DNA from 2 places in the Telluria sp. LT2P34 genome. Region 1 is predicted to be linked to the other one. Evidence: predicted binding sites of a transcription regulator. Region 1 holds the regulator's gene; the other holds the start of a gene.
What was found. The regulator sigma-54, encoded in region 1, starts transcription at its own class of promoters, with help from an activator protein. The targets are predictions, from matches to a motif close to TGGCANGNAANCTGCTTT.
Positions count from the first base shown of each region.

Region 2: a site for sigma-54 is predicted at 4,113-4,130, ahead of AC56KZ_RS06705 (PEP-CTERM sorting domain-containing protein). Genes of this name have one in related genera too.

Region 1 covers NZ_JCASIN010000007.1:17,359-22,755, forward strand. Annotated here, with positions in the region: gene AC56KZ_RS17285 (KdsC family phosphatase) at 1-345, shown strand, start outside; gene lptC (LPS export ABC transporter periplasmic protein LptC) at 376-990, shown strand; gene lptA (lipopolysaccharide transport periplasmic protein LptA) at 1,006-1,578, shown strand; gene lptB (LPS export ABC transporter ATP-binding protein) at 1,578-2,339, shown strand; gene AC56KZ_RS17305 (RNA polymerase factor sigma-54) at 2,345-3,817, shown strand; gene hpf (ribosome hibernation-promoting factor, HPF/YfiA family) at 3,882-4,235, shown strand; gene AC56KZ_RS17315 (enoyl-CoA hydratase/isomerase family protein) at 4,323-5,397, shown strand, end outside.
Region 2 covers NZ_JCASIN010000002.1:185,248-190,644, reverse strand. Annotated here, with positions in the region: gene AC56KZ_RS06730 (response regulator) at 1-164, opposite strand, end outside; gene AC56KZ_RS06725 (sensor histidine kinase) at 161-1,342, opposite strand; gene AC56KZ_RS06720 (hypothetical protein) at 1,339-1,956, opposite strand; gene greB (transcription elongation factor GreB) at 2,019-2,582, shown strand; gene AC56KZ_RS06710 (biliverdin-producing heme oxygenase) at 2,629-3,228, shown strand; gene AC56KZ_RS06705 (PEP-CTERM sorting domain-containing protein) at 3,296-4,048, opposite strand; gene AC56KZ_RS06700 (hypothetical protein) at 4,408-5,397, opposite strand, start outside.

The DNA of each region.
Region 1 (5,397 bases):
AGCGCGCGTACTTCGCCCATCGTCAATGCCCGTGCCCGGGACCTGGGCATCACCCATGTCTGGCAGGGCTTCCACGACAAGCGCATCGCGTTCACGGAACTGCTGGCCAAGACCGGCCTCACCAGCGAGCAATGCGGCTATATCGGCGACGACGTGATCGACCTGCCGCTCTTGAGCAAGGTCGGCTTCGCGGTGACGGTTCCGAGCGGCCACCCCGAAGTGCAGCACCGCGCCCATTACGTGACCCGCGCCGGCGGCGGCCGCGGCGCCGTGCGCGAGGTGTGCGACCTCGTGATGCGCGCCCAGGGCAGCTATGAACAGGCCCTGGCCCCGTATTTTGCGTAAAGCTCATCTTCGATTCGTATGGCGACTTACGTGAACAAACGCACCGCGCACCGCTGGCGCACGCTGGGGCTGATGCTCACCGCGGTGTTTTTCGCGTTCGGCAGCTTCTGGCTGCTGCAGGCGATCCAGTCGGAAGACCAGGTCGCCAAAGGCCCCGGACTCGACGAGCCCGATTACATCGTCGAGAACTTCAGTTTCGTGCGCATGACCGAGGCCGGCTCGCCGCGCTACGTGATGTCCGGCGCGCGCCTGGTGCACCATCCGAAAAATGATGTGTCCGAAGTGACGCGGCCCGTGGTGCAGAGCATGGCCCCGGGCCGCCCGAACATGACGGTGCGGGCCGAGCGCGGCCAGGTTTTCCATGGCGAGAACCGCGTCGAACTGATGGGCAAGGTCGACGTCAGGCGCCCGGCCACGCCGACCAGCGAAGCGCTGCATGCCCGGACCGAGGCGCTGACCGTGCTGGCCGACGACGAAATCATCAAGACCAGGCTCCCGGTACGCATGACGCTGGGCGCGTCGCAGGTGGACGCGGTGGGCATGCATGCCGAGAATCCGACCCAGAAGATGCACCTCGGCGGACGCGGCAGGATCGTCTATCCGCCGCGCCGCGCGGCCGCTTCCCGCTCCGCACCTACCCCATAACAGGAACAAGAACATATGAAGAACATCCTCCGCAATGTGCTCGCCGCCGCTTTCCTTTCGCTGGTGTCGCTGTCGGTATCGGCCGAGAAGGCGGACTCGCTCAAGCAGGCCGTGGTCGAATTCGATTCGCTCGACGTCGATGAAGTGACGCAGACGCGCATCCTGACCGGGAATGTGATCGTCACGCGCGGCACGCTGACCCTGAAATCGGACCGCGCGCTGGTACGGGAAACGCCGGAAGGCTATATGAGCGTGACGCTGACGTCGAATCCGGGGCGCGTGGCGACCTTCCGCCAGAAGCGCGACGGCGGGCCGGACCTGTGGATGGAAGGCCAGGCCGAGCGCATCGAATATGAAGAGCGCGAAGAGGTGGTCAAGCTGTTCTCGAAAGCGGTCGTCAAGGAACTCGAAGGCGGGCGCATGACGAATGAACTCGTCGGCCCCTTCATCTCTTACGACAACCGGCGCGAAGTGGCCGCCGTGCGCAACGACGCCAGCGGCCAGACCAAGGCCGGCGGCGGGCGCGGCACCCTGATCATCGCGCCGCGCCGTACGGCAGCGCCCGCGGTAGCGGCAGGAAAAAAATAATGAAGGATGACCGCGACACGCGCAGCACCCTGGTCGTACGGGGCCTGCAGAAAAGCTACGGCAAGCGCCTGGTCGTGCGCGACGTGTCGCTCGAAGTGGGCTGCGGCGAAGTCGTCGGCCTGCTCGGGCCGAACGGCGCCGGCAAGACGACCTCGTTCTACATGATCGTCGGCCTGGTGCCGTCCGACGCCGGCACCATCGAAATCAACGGCGCCGACATTTCCAGCCTGCCGATCCACCGGCGCGCGGTGATGGGCCTGTCCTACCTGCCGCAGGAAGCGTCGGTGTTTCGCAAGCTGACCGTGGAAGACAACATCCGCGCCGTGCTGGAACTGCAGCGCACCGATGAGGGCAAGCCGCTGACCAAGGCGGCGATCAACGAGCGGCTCGATTCGCTGTTGGCCGAACTGCAGATCGAGAAGCTGCGCGAGAACCAGGCGCTGTCCTTGTCGGGCGGCGAGCGGCGGCGCGTCGAGATCGCACGCGCGCTGGCCACCAATCCCCGCTTCGTGCTGCTCGACGAACCCTTTGCCGGCGTCGACCCGATCGCTGTGATCGAGATCCAGCGCATCGTGCGCTTCCTGAAGGAGCGCGGCATCGGCGTCCTGATCACCGACCACAATGTGCGCGAAACGCTCGGCATCTGCGACCGCGCCTACATCATCAACCAGGGCGCCGTGCTGGCCTCGGGCCGCCCTGACGACATCATCGCCGACGAATCGGTACGACGTGTCTACCTCGGCGAACACTTCCGCATGTAGGTATCATGAAACAATCCCTGCAACTACGGACTTCGCAGCACCTGGCGCTCACGCCGCAGCTACAGCAGTCGATCCGCCTGCTGCAGCTGTCCACGATCGAACTGCAGCAGGAGCTCGAGCAGATCCTGTCGGATAATCCCTTGCTCGAGCGGATCGACGACCCGCTCGACAATTCCGTGCGCCTGTTGTCCGACGGCGCCATCAACGACGCGCCCGCCCAGCCGCCGGATGCGCCGGCGCCAGGCGGAGAAGAACCCGCGGCCCCGGCAGAGGGCGCCGATGCGGCGGAGGGCGGCGGCGAGGTCGAGCGCGGCGAGGCCGATGCCGACTGGGGCGACGCGCCGCGCGCGCCGGGCAGCGACGGCGACGACGATGGCCGCCCCCAGCTGGGCGCTATCGGCGTCACGCTGCGCGAGCACCTGTCGGAGCAGATCCGGGTCACGGGCGCGAGCGTGCGCGACCGCGCGCTGGCCGAACTGGTGATCGACGCCATCGACGACAACGGCTATCTCGACGAACCGCTCGACGAAATCCTGGCGCGCCTGCCCGAAGAGCTGGAAGTGGACATGGACGAAATGCGCTGCGCGCTGGCGCTGGTGCAAAGCCTCGATCCGGTCGGCGTCGGCGCGCGCAGCGCCAGCGAGTGCCTGGCGCTGCAGATCCGGCAAATGCCGGGCGTGCCGATGGTCACGCGGCGCATGGCCCTGAAGATCGTCGAGGGCTACCTGACCTGGTTCGCCCAGCGCGAATTCAACAAGCTGAAAAAGGCGCTCGATTGCGATGACGAAGACCTGCGCGAAGCGCAAGCCGTGATTCGCCAGTGCAATCCGCATCCGGGTGCGGCTTTTGCGTCGAGCACCTCGGACTACGTGGTGCCGGACGTCATTGTGCGCAAGACGGGCACCGGCTGGAGCGTGACGCTGAATGGCGAAGTGATGCCGCGCCTGCGCGTGAACAATGTCTACGCGGCACTGCTGAAGCAGGGCAAGGGCGAAGGACAGATGAGCGCGCAGTTGCAGGAAGCGAAGTGGCTGATCAAAAATATGCGCCAGCGTTTCGACACGATCCTGCGTGTTTCGCAGGCCATCGTCGAGCGTCAGCGCAACTTTTTCAGCCATGGCGCGGTTGCCATGCGTCCCCTTGTGCTGCGCGAGATTGCTGATACACTAGGTCTGCACGAGAGCACCATTTCTCGCGTAACCACTCAGAAATTCATGCTAACCCCGCACGGCATGTTTGAGCTGAAGTATTTCTTCGGAAGCCATGTCGCCACCGAAGCGGGGGGCGAAGCCTCTTCGACGGCGATCCGGGCGCTCATCGCGCAACTGACAGGAGCAGAAGACCCAAGGAACCCATTATCCGACAGCAAGATCGCGGAAATGCTCGGTGAACAAGGAATGGTCATCGCGCGCCGAACGGTTGCGAAATACCGCGAGGCACTTAAAATTCCTCCAGTCAGTCTCCGCAAATCCTTGTAACAGCGGCCAGCCACGCGCGACCCAAGCGCGCTGTGTGAGCCGTTTCTTTTTCAAAGGAGTGTGTATGAATCTCACTATCAGCGGTCACCACCTCGACGTTACACCCGCCATCCGTGAATACGTACAGAACAAGCTGGAACGCATCACCCGCCATTTCGATCAAGTGATTGACTCCCACGTCATCCTCGCCATCGACAACCTCACCGAAAAAGACAAAAGGCAAAAAGCCGAAATCAACCTGCGCGTCTCGGGGAAGATGGTGCACGTGGAAAGTGTGGCGCAAGATCTGTATGCCGCGATCGACTTGCTGATGGACAGGCTCGATCGCCAAGTCATGAAGTACAAGAGCATCATGCAAAACCATAGTCACGAGTCGCTCAAGCGACGACCTGAAGGCGGAGAGGCTGTTGCTGCCTGATCGGCAACGAAGCACCGTCTAATAAGGGCGCCGGAAGGCGCCCTTTTCAGTTGGTAGAATGGTGATTTTCCCACAAGCCCAACCACCATGACCGACCATGTCCTGACCCGCGTTGCCAACGGCACCGGCGTGATTACCCTCGACCGCCCCAAGGCCCTCAACTCGCTGTCGCTCGCCATGGTGCGGCGCCTGAGCGCAACCCTGCTTGCCTGGCGCGACGACGCCGCGGTCGAGGCCGTCGTGATCACCAGCAGCAGCGAAAAAGCCTTGTGTGCCGGCGGCGACATCCGCTTCTTCCACGAGGCGGGCCACGCGGCGCCGACCGGCGGCAGCGCACTGCTGGAAGACTTTTTTACGGAAGAATACGCGCTGAACCACCTGGTTCATTTTTATCCGAAGCCGTATATCGCGCTGATGGACGGGGTGGTGATGGGCGGCGGCATGGGCATAGCCCAGGGCGGACCCGCCACCGGCCTGCGCATCGTCACCGACCGCACGAAAATGGCGATGCCGGAAGTGAACATCGGTTTGTTCCCGGACGTCGGCGGCAGCCATTTCCTGTCGCACGCGCCTGGGCAACTGGGCAACTACCTGGGCCTCACCGGCCTCACGATCGGCGCCGCCGACGCTGTATATGTGGGGCTGGCCGACGTGTTCGTGCCGGGCGCCCAGCTGGCTGAACTGAACGCGCTGATCGAGACGACGCCCGGGGCCGAGCTGGCGGGCGCCATCCGCGCATTCGGCGCGCGCTTCTTCGATGCCCTTGGGCCGAGCGCTTTGGAGGCGGCGCGCAGCACGATCGATGCGCACTTCGGTGCCGACTCGGTGGCGGCGATCATGCGCTCACTCGAGGGCGACGCCGCCCCGTTCGCGCAGAAGGCACTGGCCGCGATGCGCCAGCGCTCGCCGCTCCTGATGTGCGTGACGCGCGAGATGCTGCTGCGCGGCGCCGGGCTGGGCGTGGCCGATTGCCTGCGCATGGAACGCGCACTGGTGCGCCGCAATTTCGAGCACGGCGAAGTACTCGAAGGCGTGCGCGCGCTGGTGATCGACAAGGACAACGCACCAAAATGGAATCCGCCGGCGATCGAGGACGTGACGCCGGAGATGGTGGCGCGCTTTTTTGAACCGGTATGGCCGGAGTATGCGCATCCGCTGCGCT
Region 2 (5,397 bases), on a different contig from region 1:
ACGTGGCAGCGCGACTTGCGGAACAGTTTGATCGCGTCGAGCCCGTTTTCGGCTTCGCCGGCAACGACGATGTCGCCCTGCTCGGCCAGGATCTGTTTCAGGCCCTCGCGCACGATGGCATGGTCGTCGGCAATGAAAACGCGGATGGTGGCTTTGTCGCTCATTCTTGGCTGGGCTCTTTGCCGGCCGTCGGGGCCAGCCTGATCTTGATGGCCACCATCGTGCCACCTCCGGGCGCCGCCGACAAGGTCAACTTGCCGCCCAGGGCGCGTGCCCGCTCGCTCATGCCGCGCAAACCGAAGGAATGCGGTTTCAGGCGGTCGGCTGGCGCCATGCCGCGCCCGTTGTCGCAGATCGACAGCACCAGGTGCTGGCGCGCGCGGCGCAGGTTGACGGTGACGCGGGTGGCGCCCGCGTGCTTGGCGACATTCGTCAGCGCTTCCTGGAAAATACGGAACAGCGCAGCCGCATGGTCCGGGTCGAGTTCGGCATCGAGATCGAGTTCGCGCTCGGCGCTCTGGAACTGGCAGGCGATGCCCGCGCCTTTTTCGAATTCGCGCGCCTGCCACTCGAGGGCGGCGACGATGCCGAGGTCCAGCGTCGAGGGCCGCAGGTCGAGCGAGATGCGATGCACGGCCTCGATGGTACGGTCGACCAGGTCGTCGAGGTAAGCCGCTTTTTCCAGCAACTGGGGCTGCTCGGGCGGCAGGCGCGCGGCCAGCATCGACAAGGCCATCTTGATGGCGGTCAGGTTGCCGCCCAGGTCGTCGTGGATTTCGCGCGCGATGCGGGCGCGTTCCTGTTCCTTCACCTGTTCGATGTGGTCGGTCAGCTCGGCCAGCCGGGCGCGCGAACGCAAGGCGTCCTGCTGCTCGTTCTTGCTGTCGGTGATGTTGGTCATGATGCCGTCCCACTGCACGGCGCTGCCGTTTCCATCATGATCGGGCGCCGCATGCGGCGTGGCCCGCAAATTAATCCATTTCACGTCCTTCCAGGCGTCGATCCAGATCCTGCCTTCCCAGTTCCAGCTCGACAAGGTGATTTTCGACACCGCCATCGCTTCCAGGTAGCCCTTGCGGTCTTCCGGCAACACCAGGCGCAGGAACAGGTCGGGGTCGGCCTGCAGCGCGGCCGGCTGCACCCCGAGCAGGGGCGCGCAGCCATCGCTCAGGTAGGGAAAGGCGTGGGTGCCGTCGGCGTGCAGCAGGAACTGGTAGACCAGGCCCGGCGTGTGGTTGACGATGGCGTTGAAGCGCGCCTCGTACTGGGCCAATGAGTGGGCCAACGAGTGCGCCAGCTCGGCCGCGGCCGCCGCTTGCGGCGAGCTTGCGTCGGCGCTCATGCATCGTCTCCCGCGCCGGGTTTGCGGCCGCGCCGCCACATCGACACAAAGCGGCGCAGGGCGCGCGCGCTGCGCGTGGCATGGCGGCTGCCGAAGGGAACCGAGGGCCGCAGCTGCTGGCGCAGGCGCCGCAGCGTGCGCCGTGCGCTGGACACCGAGCGGCGCATCAGGCCGAAGGCGGGGCTGGCGAGCAGGCGCGAGATAAACTGGTCTTTGACTGTCATGAAGCGATTGTGCCACCGTGCGAACCAGGCGAGCGCCAGCAAGGAAGGCAGGGTCAGCACATAGATCCTGGCGACGATCACCGCGCCACCGCCCTTGGCGAGAATGAACACGCCGCCGCCCCACAGCACATGGCCCTTCGCCATCGCCAGCAGGGCCAGCAATTTCACCGGCATCAGGATCAGGCCGGGCAGGGCGAACACCAGCAGCGCCCAGTAAGGCGGCAGGCGCCGCACCCGGTCTTCCAGCCACTTCAGCGGGGGCCAGTTGGCCAGGGTGGAGGCGAACCAGTTGCCGACCCGCCACATCCACTCCTCGGCCACCAGCACCAGCGCCGTCACGTAAAACAACGGCGCCAGCAGCAGGCTGCGCGGAAAAGAAGAGGTCGTCATCGCTTCAATGATACGGGAAATCGCGCGGCCCCTCGTGGCTGCGTGGAGCTACAATAAGCCTTATGAATAAAGCATTTGTAAAAGAATCAGACAACGACGACGATGACGCCGTCGCGCTGGCGCAGGCAATTCCCGCCGGCGCCAAGAATTACATCACCCCTGCCGGCTACAAAGCCATCAAGGACGAACTGCTGCAGCTGATCGACGTCGACCGGCCGGAAGTGGTGCGCATCGTGCACTGGGCCGCCTCGAACGGCGACCGCTCGGAAAACGGCGACTACATCTACGGCAAGCGCCGCCTGCGCGAGATCGACCGCCGCATCCGTTTTCTTACCAAGCGCATGGATTCGGCCTTCATCGTCGATCCGAGCGTGCACCACGGGAACGACCAGGTGTATTTCGGCGCCACCGTCGCCTACGTCAACCGGGCCGGCGAGGAGCACACCGTCACCATCGTCGGCATCGACGAGCTCGACCCGCTGCGCGGGCGCATCAGCTGGGTATCGCCGGTGGCGCGCGCGCTGACCAAGGCGCGCGAGGGCGACGTCATCACTTTGCAAACGCCGAATGGCAGCGAAGAACTCGAAATTCTCTCGGTCGACTATCCGGAACCGGTCGCGGACTAACTGTTAAGATGGCGGGCTGTTTTGTTTACCGCACGCCAGGCATGACATGAACCGTTCCATCGACACCGCACGCGAATCCGACGTCCTGGCCGCGCTGCGCCAGGCGACCAACTCGCGCCACGAACAGCTCGACAGCGGCCTGCCGCTGGCCAGCCCCGATGCCACGCTCGCCGATTATGCCCGCCACCTGTGCATGCTGCGCGACTGGCTGACGCCCATGGAAAGCTGGCTTGGCGCATACGGCGACGGCCCGCAGGGCGCGGGCGGCAGCACCATCGCAGCCCACCTCGCACTGATCGGCGGCGACCTCGCCGAACCGTCCCTGGCAGCTTGCCAATCGGGTACGCGCGCCGACATGGGGCCCTGGCCGGCCGGCGCCAGCGCGGCCTACCGCTGGGGCGTGGCCTATGTCGTCGAAGGCTCGCAGCTGGGCGGCGCCGTGCTCTACAAGCGCCTCGCCGCGCAACTGGCGCCCCACCCGCTGCGCTACCTGCGCGGCGCCGGCGCGGGTGGACCCGGCCCGCGCTGGCGCGCCTTCATGGACGCCTTGCGCGCGGAAGTCGGGACCGAGCAGGAAGTGGCCGAGGCCTGCGCCGGCGCCTGCGATGCCTTCGACCGGATCCTGGCCCTGGCCTTCAAGGGGTAAAAGACACGGCCGACGTAAAAATGGCGCCCGCGAGGGCGCCATTTTTCATCCTGCGACAGGAACATTATTACTGCTTGGGAGAGTAGCGACGCCGCAGGAATCCAATCGCCATCATGCCTGCACCGAGCAGTGCGAGTGAGGCCGGCTCCGGAACCTCGTTAGGAGGAACCACGCCGTCCCGGCTGAAGGCGCCCACGTACATGGTTTCTGGCGTTGCGCTGGTCGTGCCGCCCAGGAACTGGAAGCCCCCACCGACCACGCATTGCGAGAGCACTGGACAGAATGCGGCAGCTGCATTGCCCTGGGCGAAGTCCAGGACAAAGCGGTGGTTGCCCGACTGGCCGATACCACCGGTGTCTCCGAGAGTCAGGTCGCCTCCGGTGTAGGCAAAGAGCTGACGCGTGTTGCTCTGTGTATTGAACAGGCTGAGATAGATGTCGGTCAGTGTTGCAGTATTGCCAGGTCCTCCCTCGCTGATATTCACGACAAAGCCGAGCTGGCTTGCACTGGTAAGGCCGGCGATCGCGTTAAGGGTATTAAGGAAGTAGGTGTTGCTGCCTGCATTACCGGAGGTATTGTCACCGCCCAGCAGGCCCATCTGGCAGTCCAGGCTTGGCCTATCCGCGGCTTGACCAGGGACATAGGTTACGCAACCGGACTCGATGCCGCTGTTGTCCTGCACCGTAACGACGGTCGATACTGCGCCGAGTCCGGTGCCAGTACGTTGACTACCGGTTTGATAAATCAGGTCTGCAAATGCTGGTGCGGCGCCAGCTGCTATTGTTGCTCCGAATGCAACTTTCAGGAATATGGATTTCATTGCGAGACTCCCCCTTTAATTACTTAATTAACGAACGGAACTTCGTTGGACGTGCACAGAAAGAGAAGCAATTTGCGAGCCTATGTAAATACATCGAGACTAATCAGTTACTTATATTGGGTAGTTTTGTAACCGAGGAGAGCAGTGTAAAGTAAACCGACAGTTTCCCATTATTATTCTTTCTTCGAATGAATAGTACATAAAGTCAATTTATGCAGAATATTATTCGCAGCAGGAAATAAATTTCGAATAAGCTCTTCAGTATGTAACTAATGGTTGTTGATGAAATGCGCTGCCCCAATGCAGAAGAGCGCCCGGCAGGGCGCTCTTCTAATTAACAATGGTGATTTACGGATTGCTCAGTCGGTGACAGGGTACGAGCGGGTCGTGACAAAGCCCGAAGGTGACGTGACTTTGACGGTGAGGGTGCCGGCGCTGACCGTATTACTGCAATACAGAGGGGGAATTCCAGCTGGCGATGTTTGGCCGGCATCGCTTTGCATCTGCACCGTGTAGATCCATAAAGCCGCGCTTGGATCGGCAGTGTTTGGCACGGTGTAAGAAGGCGCGCTCAGCAGGGTGCCGTTGGATGCCAGGAATTCGATTTTCGTACCCGCCGGCAGGATATTGCCTGGGAGGTCCAGCGGCAGTTGCAGCGGTGGGACGCCGGCCCGATTCAGGGCAAACAATGTCGGGTTGGTGTCGCGGATCGCCAACTGCAGGGTCACAGCGTTGTTCACGAACGGCGTGCCGTTGACGCAGTGGCTCAGTACAATCGACTGCGGCCCGAGCGAATCGATTGCGGCTGCGCTTGTCGACAGTACCTGCACCAGGGCGCCGCGCACATGGGTCACGGGCTTACTGGCAGGACTGTCCTGGCGCAGCACACCGTTATAGATGTTGTCACCGTCTCTATCCCAGAAGCCGCTGGAATTAGAGTCGATAAAAATTTCGCCGGGGGTACGCAAAGCATTCCCACTGGCCCAGCCGTCGTCAGGGGAAAGTGCAGCGGCGCGCGCCGGTTTCCAGTTTGCATTTACGCCCCAGTTGGCCTCGGCGTTGCGATGCGTGATGGCACGGTCGTTGCGGAAGGGCTCACCCAGGTCCTGGAAAGCGTCGCTCGACTGGTAGTACAGGTTCGTGCCATTCGTATCGACAAAACTTTCTTCGCCCAGTGCATAGGCCAGCACCGTCACCCGCCCATCGATCGGGCGTGGGTTGGCCGCGCAGAAGCGCACCGAGCAGAAGCCAGGAATCCCTTTTTGCTGGATCACCGTGCCGTCTGTCAGCGTTGTGTTAACCAAGCCCGTCAGGCAGGAGGCTTCGACTGTGCCGCCCTCGGTGGTGAA